Lacibacter sediminis: one gene and its partner. The protein of the gene in region 2 binds, or shares a complex with, the protein of the main gene of each other region. Links are inferred from orthologs where the notes say so. Each region holds a gene or a part of one and is shown on either strand. Other genes may lie near its edges.

What was found.
Region 1: the proteins of smc (region 2) and H4075_RS18585 are in contact, whole or in part, in a crystal structure (PDB 3ZGX), measured with the Bacillus subtilis proteins. The link is inferred for Lacibacter sediminis from one-to-one orthologs.

Annotation. Positions count from the first base shown.
Region 1 is NZ_CP060007.1:4,355,808-4,366,443, reverse strand. What follows is about bases 1,527-4,443. They hold H4075_RS18585 (segregation and condensation protein A), read left to right. Parts: upstream 1,527-2,541; coding sequence 2,542-3,345; downstream 3,346-4,443. Other genes in these bases: dxs (1-deoxy-D-xylulose-5-phosphate synthase), read right to left, coding at 4,285-4,443; H4075_RS18580 (hypothetical protein), read right to left, coding at 3,470-4,033; H4075_RS18590 (DUF3078 domain-containing protein), read left to right, coding at 1,534-2,469. Outside these bases: H4075_RS18605 (DMT family transporter), read right to left, coding at 1-63; H4075_RS18600 (PPK2 family polyphosphate kinase), read left to right, coding at 228-974; large-conductance mechanosensitive channel protein MscL, read left to right, coding at 1,064-1,435; more of dxs, read right to left, coding at 4,444-6,207; H4075_RS18570 (sensor histidine kinase), read left to right, coding at 6,407-7,462; H4075_RS18565 (LytR/AlgR family response regulator transcription factor), read left to right, coding at 7,506-8,243; H4075_RS18560 (M28 family peptidase), read left to right, coding at 8,276-9,562; H4075_RS18555 (DUF6770 family protein), read right to left, coding at 9,635-10,636. UniProt on the Bacillus subtilis protein: Participates in chromosomal partition during cell division. May act via the formation of a condensin-like complex containing Smc and ScpB that pull DNA away from mid-cell into both cell halves.
Region 2 is NZ_CP060007.1:2,144,002-2,149,477, forward strand. What follows is about bases 660-4,743. They hold smc (chromosome segregation protein SMC), read left to right. Parts: upstream 660-1,024; coding sequence 1,025-4,543; downstream 4,544-4,743. Other genes in these bases: H4075_RS09140 (spheroidene monooxygenase), read right to left, coding at 660-703; H4075_RS09150 (patatin-like phospholipase family protein), read right to left, coding at 4,625-4,743. Also shown: more of H4075_RS09140, read right to left, coding at 8-659; more of H4075_RS09150, read right to left, coding at 4,744-5,476. UniProt on the Bacillus subtilis protein: Required for chromosome condensation and partitioning.

The DNA of each region.
Region 1 (10,636 bases), 2.2 Mb from region 2 along the record:
TGAACTGCCCCACACGAGGCATAGAATAAGAAACAGAAGCCAGTTAAAAAGTTTTGGATGCATAAAGGAGATGCAAAGGTTCGGGAAAAAGAATCATTCGGCCAATTAGGTTTGATGAATGGGCAATAGCGGGTGAGCCACCCTTTCGATCATAAAAGAAGCTGCAATATCATATGCGGGTGACTCACCCATTCCAAACAAAGTTTATATTCGTAAAAACGATTCTTATGGCTAAAGTGAAACTCGCCTCCATCAGCACAAAGGCACCCCGCAACATTGATAAAGAAAAAACAAAAGCCAAAACAGAAAAGATATTAGTTGAGTTAGATGAATTGCAGAATCTCTTAATTGCTGAAGCAAAAAATGCATTGCTTGTGGTGATACAAGGCATGGATGCAAGTGGCAAAGATGGTGCAATCCGTGATGTGTTTGGTTCGTTGAATCCAATGGGTGTTTCTGTAAAATCATTCAAAGCACCAACGGCTGAAGAATTGAGTCATGATTTTTTGTGGCGTATACATGAAGCTGCTCCTGCAAAAGGAATGATCAAAATTTTTAACCGCAGTCATTACGAAGATGTTTTGATCACACGTGTGCACGGCTGGTGCGATGATGCTACTGCACAAAAGCGGATGAAAGCAATTAATGATATGGAAGAATTGCTTACACAACATAACAATACACAGATATTGAAATTTTACCTGCATATTTCGCCTAAAGAACAACAGGAACGTTTACAGGAACGTACACATGATCCACGCAAAATGTGGAAGTACAACGAAAATGATTTTGCAGAAGCTAAGCTCTGGAAGAAATATATGGGCTATTATGACGAATGTTTTAATACCTGCAACAAAGTACCCTGGCATATTATTCCAAGTGATCAGAACTGGTATAAAGAATATCTCATTGCGTCAAAGGTTTATGACACACTTAAGAAACTGAAGATGCAATACCCGGGTTTGAAAAAATAAAGTTTTGAAATCGGGAATATTTTTTACAGATTTGTAATACCCTCCACAGAAATCTTCGTTATTTTATTCATCACACAAAAATCAATATTATGGGAATGCTGAAAGAATTTAAAGATTTTGCAATGAAAGGTAATGTGGTAGATCTCGCCGTTGGTGTTATTATTGGAGGCGCATTTGGTGCTATTGTTGGCGCTGTAGTAGATCACATTCTTATGCCAATTGTGGGCATTATTACGGGCGGCGTTAATTTCGATACACTTTCCATCAAAGTAGGTGAAGCAGAATTAAAGTATGGAATGGCGATCTCAGCTGCAGTAAAATTCATCATTATCGCATTCTTTCTTTTCCTGGTAATTAAAGCTATCAATAAAATGAAAAAGGCAGAACCACCTGCACCGCCTGCTGCAACACCTGAAGATATCGTGCTACTCCGTGAAATAAGAGATGCATTAAAAAAATAAATTGATATACTGATGGCTGCAGCAGAAAAGGTTTCTGCTGCAGTTTTTTTTAAGGGATGGCTTCATCTTTGCAGATGAAAAATCTAAACAGAACACTTATGATAAAACAGATATTTTTTTCTGTAGTTATGCTCTATTCCATAACAACAGTTGCGCAAGACAAGGAAGTAAAACGTTTAAAAGACGAATCAAACAAAACCATTAAGAAAGAACCTGAACAAAAAGAAGGTTGGACAAAGGGTGGTGTTTTCAATCTCAATCTCAGCCAGGGAGCAAGCCGTAACTGGGCTGCTGGTGCTGAGAAATTTTCTTTCTCCATCAATGCACTGGCCAACACCTTTGCTTATTACAAGCGATACAAGAATGTGTGGGATAACACACTCAATGTGCAATACGGTATTGTAAATGCAACAAGTATCGGCACAAGAAAAAATGATGACCGTTTCGATCTGCTTTCACGTTATGGTTATCAATTGGGCGATACAGCAAAAAGTAAATGGTACTTATCGGCGTTAGTGAACCTACGCACACAAATGACTACCGGTTACAATTACACAGTTGATCCAAAGCAAAAGAACTCAGCGTTTTTTGCACCGGCTTACCTGCTGGTGTCACCAGGTATTCTGTATAAACCAAACGCAACCTTCGATGTATTTCTTTCGCCGGTTACCTCACGCTGGGTAATTGTGAACGAAGCCAATAAAGATATCCGCCGTCTGTTCAATTTTACTGATACCACTAAAATGGCCATTAACGAGATCGGTGCGTTTTTAACGGCCAATCTCAAAAAAGATCTTGCAAAAAACATCAGCCTGGCAAGCCGTCTCGATCTGTTCAGTAACTATAAGAATAACCCACAGAACATTGACGTATTCTGGACCAACACATTGGGTTTCAAGGTGAATAAATTCATTGGTATCAGTTACAACTTTGATCTGATTTACGACCACGATACCAAAAATGTGGAAACGGGCGGATTACTCGGCACGCAGCTTAAATCCCTCATGGGTATTGGGTTTACAGCCAATTTTTAATAAGGTTTAGTTCCCTACATTTGCAAGTCCTGTACAGATCGTACAGGACTTGTTCGTTAAAACAGAAATACTTTGCAAACAGAATCATACCAGATAAAACTTCCGCAGTTCGAAGGTCCTTTTGATCTCCTGTTGTTTTTTATTGAACGTGATGAGCTGGATATTTATAACATCCCCATCACCCGTATCATTAAGGATTTCATGGACTTTATTCATCAAACCGAAAAGTTGAATATTGAACTAAGCAGTGAGTTTATCCTTTTCATTTCAACGCTCATGCGCATCAAAGCAAAAATGCTGTTGCCCCGCAAAGAAGTGGATGAGCAGGGAAATGAAATTGACCCACGACAGGAACTGATCGATAAAATTCTTGAATACAAACGTTTCAAAGAAGCAAGTGTGCAAATGGCCGAGATGGAAGCGATGCGTATGCTCATGGTGAAGCGTGGCAACATTGCTAAGGAACTTTCAAGCATTGGTGAAGAAACGGGCGAAGGCACAGAGATACAAACCATCACCATGTTTAAACTGATGAAGACGTTTGAACGGGTTATGAAGAAGCACCACGAACGTTTTAATAAACCGGTACATACTGTTGTGCAGTACAACTACACCATGGAAGGCAGCCGAGAGTATATGCTCGATATGGTGAAGAAAGAAAAGAACATGCCGTTTGAAAAGTTGTTTGATGTGGTGGAGAACCGCATTCATGCCATTTTCTTATTTCTTTCACTGCTTGAACTTTCACAACAACGTTATATGACTTTGCTGGTTGGCGAAGGAAAAAATAATTTTATAGTGGAGTGGAACGAGAACAGGGAAGAAGATGCGGAAGATTCATTTGTATATCCAACAAATCCCGAAGAAGGAAGTTGAATTTTATAAAGCGAAATGTACGAGCCTCATCATAATTGATTAGGCTTTTTTATTTGAAGCACGCCCCCGTCTGACAGATGTGATTTTGAAACAAACGTTTAATTATGAAGACCTATAAAGTCTGTCATTCCTGCCGGTTCAGTTTTTTTACAAATGCTTCGATCTCTTTGCGGGAAATTGTTTCTAATTCTTGAAGTGCTTCGGGATTGTCGCTTAAAATGATTCGTAAATTCTTTTTCCAGTTTCCCAGCACATGAGTCGTTAAGTCTTTGTAGTCACCATTGGGTTTAAAAATGGCATAATGCGGTAAGGTGACAGTTACGCCGTTATTCGTATCTGAGAGATAATTTACATACAGTTTGTACTTTTTTCCGTTATTAATCAAACGGAAAAAACCACTTTCAAAATTTTTGCTCACCTCTACAAATCTGTAAATAAAATTACTGCCTAAATACTGGTAGCCATATTCAAGCACTTCCTTATCCTTTGCTTTATAGATTTTTTCTTCACCCGAAAAGCTCTGTACCACCAGCGTGGAATAATTGGTCACCTTTTTTTTACCAGCGATTTTAATTTGACACAACACCGTATCACCATTTGATAAAATGATAAAGCCACCTGCAAATACATCTGCTTTGGCAATGGTGCTTATAAGAGAGAAAAGAAAAAGAATAATGAATGATTTCATATGATGTAAGAAATGTACATCATAAAAATAAGGTACAGGAAAATTGCGGATGCTGTTTACCGATTAGTTTTTCACCGATTATGTTATCGTAGTTCGGCTTGTTAAGCCAACTGGTTTTAAAGCCGCAGTAATCTTCAACAAAAAAAGTGCTAGAACTATAAGGTCGTTTTGTTGCTGTTTCTTCCCGGCAGCCCCGGCACAGAAAATCCCATTGCTGAACAATGGGATTTTCTTTATATAAACGAATTCAATTACGCTTTCACCGTCACTCTTACATCCATCATCTCTCTCACTGTTTTTGCAATTCCATTGGCATCAATACCAATTTCTTCATACAACTGTTTTGGTGTGCCGTGTTCAACCAATGTATCAGGAATACCCATGATCTTTACTTCAGCTCTATAGTTGTTGGCGGCCATAAATTCAAGTACAGCACTGCCAAAACCACCAACAACGGTTCCGTCTTCGATCGTTACAACTTTATTGAATTTTGCAAATACTTCATGTAACAGTTCTTCATCGATCGGTTTTGCAAAACGCATATCGTAATGCGCAGGATTAATACCATCGTTCTTTAATTCACGAATGGCACTTGCTGCAAAGTTACCGGGATGACCAAAAGAGAGAATGGCAATGCCTTCTCCATCTTTCAACTTACGGCCTTTACCAATTTCAATTTCTTTCATTTCGTTACGCCACTCAGGCATTATACCTTCGCCTCTGGGATAACGGATTGAAATTGGCAGTTTATGTGAATCAAGTTGAGCTGTGTACATCATGTTACGCAACTCTGCTTCATTCATGGGTGCAGCAACGATCATGTTGGGCACACAACGCATGTAAGCAATATCATAACAACCATGATGTGTTGGCCCATCTTCACCAACCAAACCTGCACGATCCAAACAAAATACAACAGGCAGTTTTTGAATAGCTACATCATGCACCACCATGTCATAGGCACGTTGCATAAATGAAGAGTAGATATTACAAAACACTTTCATGCCCTGTGTAGCCATGCCGGCGCTGAGTGTAACAGCATGTTGTTCGCAAATACCCACATCAAATGCACGGTGCGGCATTTTGTCCATCATGAATTTGAGGGATGAACCGCTTGGCATTGCCGGAGTAATACCGACAATTTTTGCATTCTGTTCAGCCAATTCTACCATAGTGTGTCCAAACACATCCTGGTATTTGGGAGGTTGAGGAGTATCAAATTTCTTCTTATGAATTTCGCCGGTTACTTTATCAAATAACCCAGGGGCATGCCATTTGGTTTGATCTTTCTCGGCGAGTTCATAACCTTTTCCTTTCACCGTTACAATGTGCAACAGTTTTGGTCCGGGAATATTTTTAAGATCTTTTAATGTGTCTACAAGTTTCGTGATGTTATGTCCATCAATAGGGCCAAAATAACGAAGCTGCAATGCTTCAAATAAATTACTGCTCTTGCTTACAAAACCTTTAATGCTATGCTCCAGCTTACTCGCCATTTCACGGGTAAAGGTTTTTCCAACAGGTAATTTGCCCAACGCCTTCCACACATCATCTTTAATACGATTATAAGTAGGAGAAGTAGTAATGTCAGTCAGGTATTCTTTCAGGGCACCAACATTCGGGTCGATGCTCATGCAGTTATCATTCAAAATAATCAGCACATCGCTGTCAGCTACACCTGCATGATTCATTGCTTCAAAAGCTAAGCCCGCCGTCATCGCACCATCACCAATCACCGCAATTGATTTACGGTTTTCGCCTTTCATTTTTGCGGCCATGGCCATACCTAAAGCTGCCGAAATAGAAGTGGAGGAGTGACCAACACCAAAGGTGTCATATTCGCTTTCGCTGCGTTTTGGGAAACCGCTAAGTCCGTGGTATTTTCTGTTGGTATGAAAATTATCCCTGCGGCCTGTCAGGATCTTATGACCATAGGCCTGGTGACCGACATCCCACACCAACTGATCGTAAGGTGTGTTATAAACATAATGAAGAGCAGTTGATAATTCCACCACACCAAGGCTGGCACCAAAATGACCACCATGCACACTCACCACATCAATAATATACTGGCGCAACTCATCACAAACCTGTGGTAATTGATCCATGGGCAGTTTTTTCAAATCGGCCGGAGAATCAATTTTACTGAGCAGGGAACCGGGTTTTATTTCCATACTTTCCTTAAATAATTTGGTAAAGGTAAAAAACTTACAGTCAATCGTACAAGATTGGTTTGTTTAACAACTGTTCCTGTAAAAAGTTGAAAATGCGCACAAAAGAGTATTCTAAATTCAACCATTTACCCAAATAATACGCCCTTTGTACCTTTAAGGGGGTGAAACACATATCTTAACGGTTAGATTTGTAAGTACTATGCGCATAGGAATCAGTAAAATGGGAGCTTATTGGTGGTGCCAGGTGGCAGGCTGGGGCGGTAACATGCTCATGAATTTCTTTTTCGCCTGGACCTATAACCGGGAGATCAATGCTTCATTTGTATTGAGATCGCTCATCATTGCTGCGTTAGGGTTGATCATTACCCATTTTATGCGCTGGGTGATCATACAAACCAACCTTTTGCATAAAACATTTGAGCGACAGGTGGTGTATTTCCTGGTACTTACCCTGGCCTTCTCCATGCTGTACCCGTTCATTTCACTTTCCCTTTTCAACATTCTCGGTTTATTTACGCCTGAACAAAGGGTGTACAGTTTCACCAGATTATTAGTTGGTTCGGCAATTAATGCATTTGTAACATTGTTAGTATGGAACCTGATCTACTTTATTTATCACTATGTAGAAAGCTTTCGTAAGCAACAACTCGATGCATTAAAAATGCAGAGTGTGGTGAAGGAACTGGAGTTGAAAACAATCAAGGCACACATCAATCCGCATTTTATTTTTAATTCATTGAATGGCATTCGTGCATTGGTTGACGAAAATCCCGCCCGTGCCAGAACAGCCATTACGGAATTGAGCAATATCCTGCGCAGCAGTATGCAGGCTGAGAAAATGGAAACGGTGCCGTTTGAAAAGGAGTTAGGCATTGTAAAGGATTACCTCGCACTGGAGCAGATGCGTTTTGAAGAACGCTTGAAAGTGAATTTTGATATTGATGAGGATACACTGGAACAACCGGTGCCTCCCATGATGTTGCAAACACTGGTGGAGAATGCGATCAAGCACGGTATCAGTAAAAACATTACCGGAGGTGTAATTAAGATCAGTTCAAAATTTGTAAACGATCATCATGAACTGGTGATCAGGAATACCGGTAAACTCAATGGCGATTTCAATCCCGATGGATTTGGTATCTCCAGCACACAAAGCAGGTTGAAGCTGATGTTTGGAGAAGAAGCTAAATTTTCTATAACAGATGTGAATGGAAATGAAGTAGAGGCAAAAGTGAGTATGCCTGCCGGATTGTAATTAACAACAATAGATTAAATTGTACCTAATAAAATAACGAGCCATGAACAAAAGAGCTATCATTATTGATGATGAACGTTTGGCCAGGAATGAACTGAAAAAATTATTGACCGAATTTCCGGATATAGAGGTGATCGATGAAGCATCGAATGTAGATGAAGGTTTACAGAAGATCGAAGCATTGAATCCTGATCTTATTTTTCTTGATATCCAGATGCCGGGTAAAACTGGATTTGATCTGTTGAGCGAACTTGACCGCACACCCGAAGTGATCTTTACCACCGCTTATGATGAATATGCATTGCGTGCTTTTGAAGTGAACGCATTGGATTATTTGTTGAAGCCGATTGAACCCAAGCGTCTTGCTGATGCATTGCATAAGCTGGATGAAGATGACAAAGAAACAACAGTTGATGGTGAACCGATATCGGTGAACCGCAGCATGCTGAGTGAGAACGACCAGGTTTTTGTAAAAGATGGTGAACGTTGCTGGTTTGTAAAGCTGAGCGATATCCGTTTGTTTGAAAGTGTGGGCAACTATGCAAAGGTTTATTTCGGCCCAAACAAACCACTCATTTTAAAATCATTGAATGCATTGGAAGAACGTTTGGACGAGAAGATATTTTTCCGTGCCAACCGCAAGCATATTGTGAACCTGCGCATGATCGAAAAAGTAGAACCTTATTTCAATGGCGGGTTATTATTGGAAATTCATGGTGGTGATAAAATAGAAGTGAGTCGCCGACAAGCCGTGAAGTTTAAAGAAATGATGAGCTTATAAATCGTAAATCTTTTATTGTAATACCTTATCGAATGAAGAAAATTTTTGCAACGTGGTTATTGCTTACAGTAGCCACGTTTTTATTTGCACAAACGAAAGTTGAGAACATTATCAATGCGAAAGAAGTTGAACGCATTGAACGAGTACTTGCATCAGATGAAATGAAAGGACGTCGTGTGTTTTCTCCGGAGATCGATAAAGCTGCTGATTTTATTGCTGCAGAATTTAAAGCTGCCGGTTTGGAATCATGGAACAACAGCGGTACCTACCGCCAGGAGTTTACAATTCTTACTCCACGATTTAAGGGATTAACCTGCAGCTTTGATCAGCAAGCAGTAGATGCAAAGAATGTTGTTGTTATAACAACCAGTGGTAGTTTAACAATCAATGAGAAATCCGGTTATGAGAAAGTAAAACTTTCGGCAGGTGTAAATCTGTTTACTGAAGCGCAGAAATATATCCGTTCAGGAAAAAATTATGTAGTGCTGGTTGATACTTCTTACAGTAAGAACTTTGGAAGGCTGACTGGATTTAAACGTGGCATGTTCCCAATGAAGAACAATGTTGTCTTTGTGTTGACTACCGTCGATCCATCAACTTACAGTATTGAAGCACAACATGAAATTACTGAACAGAAACTGTCGAACGTAGTTGGTATAATTCCAGGGAAGAGTAAGAAAGATGAATATGTGATCTTTTCAGGTCACTATGATCATATCGGTATTGGCAAACCTGTTGATGGTGATTCGATCTTTAATGGTGCCAATGATGATGCGGCAGGAACAACTGCTGTTATTATGCTGGCGAAGTATTACAAAGCATTAAATAATAATGAACGTACCATCATCTTTGCTGCATTTACTGCAGAAGAATCGGGTGGTTACGGTGCACAGTATTTTTCCAAGCAATTTGATCCTGCAAAAGTTGCTGCCATGTTTAACATTGAAATGATCGGTACAGAAAGTAAGTGGGGTAAAAACTCAGCATACATCACCGGTTATGAAAAAACTGATATGGGTGCCATTATGCAGAAGAACCTTGAAGGAACCGGATTCACATTTCATCCAGATCCATATACCGATCAGAATTTATTCTATCGTTCCGATAATGCAACCCTGGCACGTTTAGGCGTGCCTGCGCACACCATCTCAACTTCAAAAATGGATAGCGAACCCAATTATCACAAAGTATCTGATGAAGTGGAAACGCTGGATATGGATAATATGGCCATGATCATTAAGTCCATTGCATTAAGCGCTAGAAGTATTGTAGCGGGAAAAGATTCACCAACGAGAGTGAAAGTGGAAGAACTGAGATAATATCCGAAAACTTTGAGATAAATAAAAAAAGGAGCATTGCTCCTTTTTTATTTTCTGATCAATAGTTGAAATTTAATTTAGCTTTTCAAAATGCAGATCAAGCTTCTTATCTTTTTTATAATAATCCATGATCAACACTTGTCCCTGACGGGCAGGTAATACAATTGATCGTGTGGCATCTGATTTTGTCTGGATCTTATCCTGCGTAAGTTTGCCATCGCTGTATGTTATAGAATTGAACGTTGCTCCTTTGTAATTTTTACCACGTTCATAGTCGCTGTAGCAAATTGAAAAAGAGCTATGGTCTTTATTTACTTGTGTGTAAGCATAGTCAAAAGCGTTTGAAAACTTCAACTGTTTTCCTAACATTTGAGTGCTGACAAATTCATCGCCGGAACCTAATAGAATATCATTATCATTTTTCTCATAAATGGACGCTTCTTTTACTGTAAAATCTTTATCAAACTTGATCATTACCATATCCGTTACTTTGAGCTTAACTGTACTCATACCCGATCTGCCGCCACTTAATACCTGAGCAGTAATACCAAGTGCACTTGCTGCTTTTTTATATCCCTCACCAATAGCATAAATACTGCCATCATCAGCCTGTACCATACTGTGGAGGTACATATAGCCCAGGTTATCAATTTTGCCATTTCCGTTTGCGCCAAGTTGTTTGCCAAGGTCAAGAGCCCAAGAGGAATATTTTTCAGTTAATGTTTTCCCTTTATCATCAATACCAATAAACGCAAATCCCTGCGATTTGTCTTTCATTACATTTCCGCCCTTATTAAAATACTCTCCATACACATAAGCTTTGCCATCATTTAAGACAGACATGCTGATAGGAAAAAAATTATATTTTCCTTCGTTGGTGGATTTTTGAAATAGTAGTTTGCCATTTTCGAGTGATAATCCAAGAATAAATGAGTCGGGATTGCGATCAAGCATACCGGAAAATTTCAACATTTCAATATAAACCACGTTGTTAAAAGTGCCCAGGTAATCGCCTAAAAACATTTTGCCATCTATTGCAGGAACATAACTCCACTGTTTTTTTGAATCACTCCC
Region 2 (5,476 bases):
GCAAACCTCATAGGTCTATTCCCCAACTCGTCAACACTTTAAACCGCACAAACATATCCTCGCTATACCAATTCTCTTTTCGTGTTTTCTGAATCACATCGGTATGCCTAGGCATTTTGTAAGCAAACTGCTTCATTTGCTCTTTGCTGTCCCAAATGGAAAAGGTCGCTTGTCGTAACCACGGTGATTCACCGATGCCCACCGAAAACCGAAATCCATCGGCTTTGCGCATATCGTTCGACACCGCTTCCACATGTTCCCAAAAACGGGAGCGTTTGCTTGGGCGGATAGTGGCACGGGTAAGCACGGCAATCCGGCCCTCATAATCCGATTTGGCGGGCAATGCACCAAACGCCTGTTTTCCATCCCAGCTTCCGTGTGCTTCGATTGGCTGCAGCAGCACCGTCCATGTTTCGCAGCCAAAGAATTTCCACCAGCCACGGATAAAACTGCCGTAGGCTTTTTGTTGCAATTCCTGCTGATCGTTGATCTTGGTTAATTTCTCGTCATTCATCACCACTAACAAACCCCATTGCTGCCAGTCGGGTGTTTTGCTGAAAGTGCCGCCTTTGCCGCATCCGAGTGTTTTTGAAAAATGGACATTCTTTCGAAACATGAACGGCAGTCGATGAATGGCCATGGCCAGCAAAGCGAAATAGATAAACCGTTTTTTATAGCGAATGATGGTTAAAACTGCATACATATGTTCAATAACCGTTGTGCTGCAAAATAGTTCTTTCTGGTTTGGGTTGAAATTGTGGCGTGTAGGCTTCGATCCGAAGAATACACTGCTGCAGAAAGCGATACAGTACAAGCGAGCGTGGCAACGAAGATGCTATAAAAACCCGCCGCTGACACCCAAAATTTGACCCAATACCTCCAGTTAAGACAAAGCGACCATACCGCAAACAAAAGCTTTCACTTGTTGAAAACCTACGGAAAACTGTTGATAAGAAGCAAAAAGGGTAAAATTTTATTACAATCTTAATCTCCTATATTTGTCGCCTTCCTAAATTGAAAAATAGTGCGTTTAAAGAGCTTAGAAATCAAGGGTTTTAAAAGTTTTGCCGATAAAACTGTGGTTAGTTTTGATGAGGGTGTAACCGGCATCATTGGCCCCAATGGCTGCGGCAAGAGTAATATTATTGATAGTATCCGCTGGGTAATTGGCGAGCAAAAGATCAGTCATCTCCGTAGTGAAAACCTCGAGAGCCTGGTGTTCAATGGTTCCAAAACAAGAAGCGCTTCGGGTTTAGCCGAGGTGAGTCTTACGTTTGAGAACACCCGTAACCTGTTACCCACCGAATTCAGTACCGTAACCGTTACCCGTAAATTTTATAAAAGTGGTGAGAGTGAATACCGCCTCAACGATGTGCAATGTCGTTTGAAGGATATTCAAAACCTGTTCCTCGATACCGGAGTTAGTACCGATAGCTATGCCATCATTGAATTAGGCATGGTGGATGATATCATCAAGGATAAAGAAAACAGCCGTCGCCGTATGCTGGAGCAGGCTGCCGGTATTACCATCTACAAAACAAGAAAGAAAGAAGCGAAGAATAAACTGGATGCAACCGAACAGGATCTGGCACGTATTGAAGATCTGTTGTTCGAGATCAACAACCAGTTAAAAACATTAGAGAACCAGGCCAAGAAAGCGGAAAAGTATTACGAGATCAAAAAAGATTATCGTGAAGTGAGTATTGAATTGGCGAAAGCGGCATTGGAAGGATTCAATCTTACATGGAAAGATTTAAATGAACAGCACGATGCTGAAGTAAATAAAAAAGTGGAACTGGAAGCAAAGATCGCAACTGAAGAAGCGGCGATTGAGCAGGAGAAAGTTGGGTTCATTGAAAAAGAAAAAGAATTGCAAATAATGCAGCATGCGTTTAACGATATGCTACAGACTTTGCGTTCGAAAGAAAACGAAAAGAATCTTGCGCAGCAGCGTTTGCACTACCTGAAAGAAAAAGAAACAAGTCTCAACGACTTTTTGCAAAAAGCAGGTGGGCAGTTAAAAGGAATTGAAGAAAGCATTGAGTTTACGCAATTGCAAATAACAGAAGAAGATGCGAAGCTGAATGATCTCGGTTCACAATTGGATAGTTTACGCAGTGCCGTTGAAAGTACCCGTAAAGTGTTTGATGAAAAGCGTAGTGGTATCGATGAGATACGCAAAGAAAACCAAGCGATTCAACGCAGCCAGTTTGAAGCAGAGAAGAATGTGGCTGTTGGTGAAACATCAGTTCAAAACTTGCAGCGTACCATCTTCCAGTTAAAAGAAGAGCAAACGAACCGCAAGCAGCAATTACATCAACTCGAAGAAGAAAAGCAGCAAAAAGAATATGAGCTGAATAACTGTCGTGAAGAATTGCAACAGTTACAGGAGCAACATGCATTTACCAAAGATCAGATCCTGCAAACACAGGAAGCACTTGAAGGGTTGCGTAATCAACTGGCTGATGAAAACAGAAAACTCGATTCAAAAAAGAATGAGCATGATCTGTTGAAGAGTTTGGTTGATTCAATGGAAGGATATCCAGACAGTGTGAAGTTTTTACACAACAATCCTGAGTGGAATGTTGAATCGCCGTTGTTGAGTGATGTGATCTATTGTAAAGAAGAATACAGAACAGCCGTAGAAAATCTGCTGGAACAATACCTCAACTATTATGTAGTGGGGAATATGAGTGATGCATTGAAAGCCGTTCACTTATTACATGCCAACCAAAAAGGAAAGGCCAACTTCTTTATGCTTGATCAGTTCAATGGTCAGGCGGTATTGAATGATGTTCCTGCAGGAACAATCCCTGCATTGAGTGTTGTTGAAGTGGAAACAAAATATCAATCGCTCATCAATTATCTGTTAGGTCAGGTAGTGATTGCAGAAGATGAAAATAACTTGCCAACTGATTTTGATGGTGTGGTTCTTGAGAAGAGCGGAAAGTTCTTCAAAGGTAAATATGCATTGAGCGGTGGTAGTGTTGGTTTGTTTGAAGGAAAGAAACTCGGACGTGCAAAAAACCTTGAACGTTTACATGAAGAGATTTTAGCACAGGAAACAGTGGTGTTGGATCTGAAGCATGCCATTCAAATGCGTCACAATGAAGTGATCGGGTTTAATGAGCAGTTGAAGGAAAATGCTATCAAACAAACGGAAGCAACCATCAATCAATTGGTGAACCAGGTATATGGTATTGACAACCGCATGGAAAATCTGCGTGGCATGGAGGCCAATGCAGTGAAGCGTTTGGAAGACCTGGAAATTCAACAGGAAGAAGTGTTGGAAAATCAACAGGTGTACCGTGATGAACTGGAGAAATACAATTCACAGTTGGATGAACTCTCAAGCAAATTAGAAGCCATTGAACAGGAGTTTACAGTTGCAGAGCAACAATACAACGAAGCCAATCAGTCGTACAACGATTATAATTTGAATGTTACCCGTCAGCAAAGTCGAGTAACAGCGTTGAAACAGGAATTTGAATTCAAACAGAATCAATTCCAGGATTTGCAATTGCAGATCACAACCAATTCAGCAGCGTTGGAAGAAGCGGCTAACCAGATCAACGAAAGCGAAGTGATGTTGCTGGAAGCACAGGATGGCTTGGTAACCTTGTTACAGAACAAAGAAACGGAAGAGCGCAAACTCAACGAAGCAGATCAGTACTATTACAATCTGCGGAATGTGTTGGGTGAAAAAGAAAGCGAACTGCGTCACAAACAAAAAGAGAAAGAGCAGGTTGATCATTTGCTCAATGAAATAAAAGATAAACTCACTGAACTGAAGTTACAGTTAAGCGGAACCAAAGAACGTTTGCTGGTTGAGTTCAAAGTAAATCTTGAAGAAGTAATTGAAGAAGAACGCACAGGCGAAGAACCATTGGAAGAATTGCAAGCCAAGGTTGATCGTATGAAAAAGCGTTTGGAAAATCTGGGTGAAGTAAACCCGACAGCGATCGAGGCGTTTGAAGAAATGCGCAAGCGTTACGAGTTTATTCTTGAACAGAAGAATGATCTTGTTACTGCAAAAGAATCGTTGTTGCAAACCATCCAGGAAGTGGAAGCAACGGCCAACCAACGTTTCCTCGAAACCTTTAACCAGGTACGGGAGAATTTCCAGAAAGTATTTAAGGCCTTGTTTACTGAAGAAGATACGGCTGATATGGTGTTGGAAAATCCGGAGAACCTTGCTGATACCGGTATTGATATCATCGCTAAACCAAAAGGTAAACGCCCAAGCAGTATCTCACAGTTGAGTGGTGGCGAGAAAACATTAACAGCAACAGCGATGTTGTTTGCGATCTATCTTATTAAGCCTGCTCCGTTCTGTATCTTGGATGAGGTGGATGCACCGTTGGATGATGCCAACGTAGGTAAGTTCACCAACATGATCCGCCAGTTCAGTAACAACTCACAGTTCATCATTGTAACGCACAACAAACAAACAATGGGAGCGGTGGATGTGATCTACGGTGTAACCATGCAGGAAGCCGGTGTAAGTAAACTGGTGCCGGTGGATTTCAGGAATTTGAATTAAATATTTTCACCAGGAATAAGCAAGAGCCGAAACAATTGTTTCGGCTCTTTGCATTTACACATTCATGGTTCAGTATTGGGTTTAATTATACAACAACAGCTTGTCAACAATTTCATTCAATTGTTCTGTGTGTTCAAATACATAGCTTTCTCCGGCTTCTTTCAACAGCTTCAAATTTTTCTTCGACACATTATCCATTTCAGGAGATGCTGTTTTTAAATCGGGTTCAATGCGGTAATAATCTTTTTTATCAGCATCATCAAGTGTATCCCACATGCGAATGAGATGGTAATGCACCGTTTCACTGTTGCCGCTCATCATGATGTCGATCAGTACCGGCAACCATTTAATTAAACCTGCATTGCGCAATTGTTCAAATTCATATTTCTTTTTACTGCTGCCCGTACCAATGCTGATGAGCAACATATCTTTCGCAGCAGGTTTGTCAGGCTTTGGTAATTGATATTTCCCATACAATACACGATCTTCATTAAAGTTCAAACCTCTTGCTTCGCTATACGCACACAATGCAGGATTATTTACAAACACTCCGCCATCAATTAAATATTGCGGCGCATCACTTAAGCTGTAGATCATGGCCGGTTCGAAATAAGTAGGAGCGGCACTTGTTGCTCTTGCCACATTTCGAATTTTAAAATCACGTACTTCACCACCAATGCGTCTTGAGTTGGCACTGTTAAAAAAAGCCGCCCTTCGTTCATAAAAATTATAAGCTGTGATCACACATGGCTTGATCATCTGGCTCAACGTCGTATCTCCAAGATAATCCTGCAACAAATGTTCAAGATTGTCTGCAGGAAAACTTTCGTTCCAGAAACTGAAATTTTTAAACTGCTGCCAGAAATTTTTATTGAAGATCTTATTTCCATGCTGCATGTAAAGTTGCACAGCATCGGTAGCAGAAAATTTTGC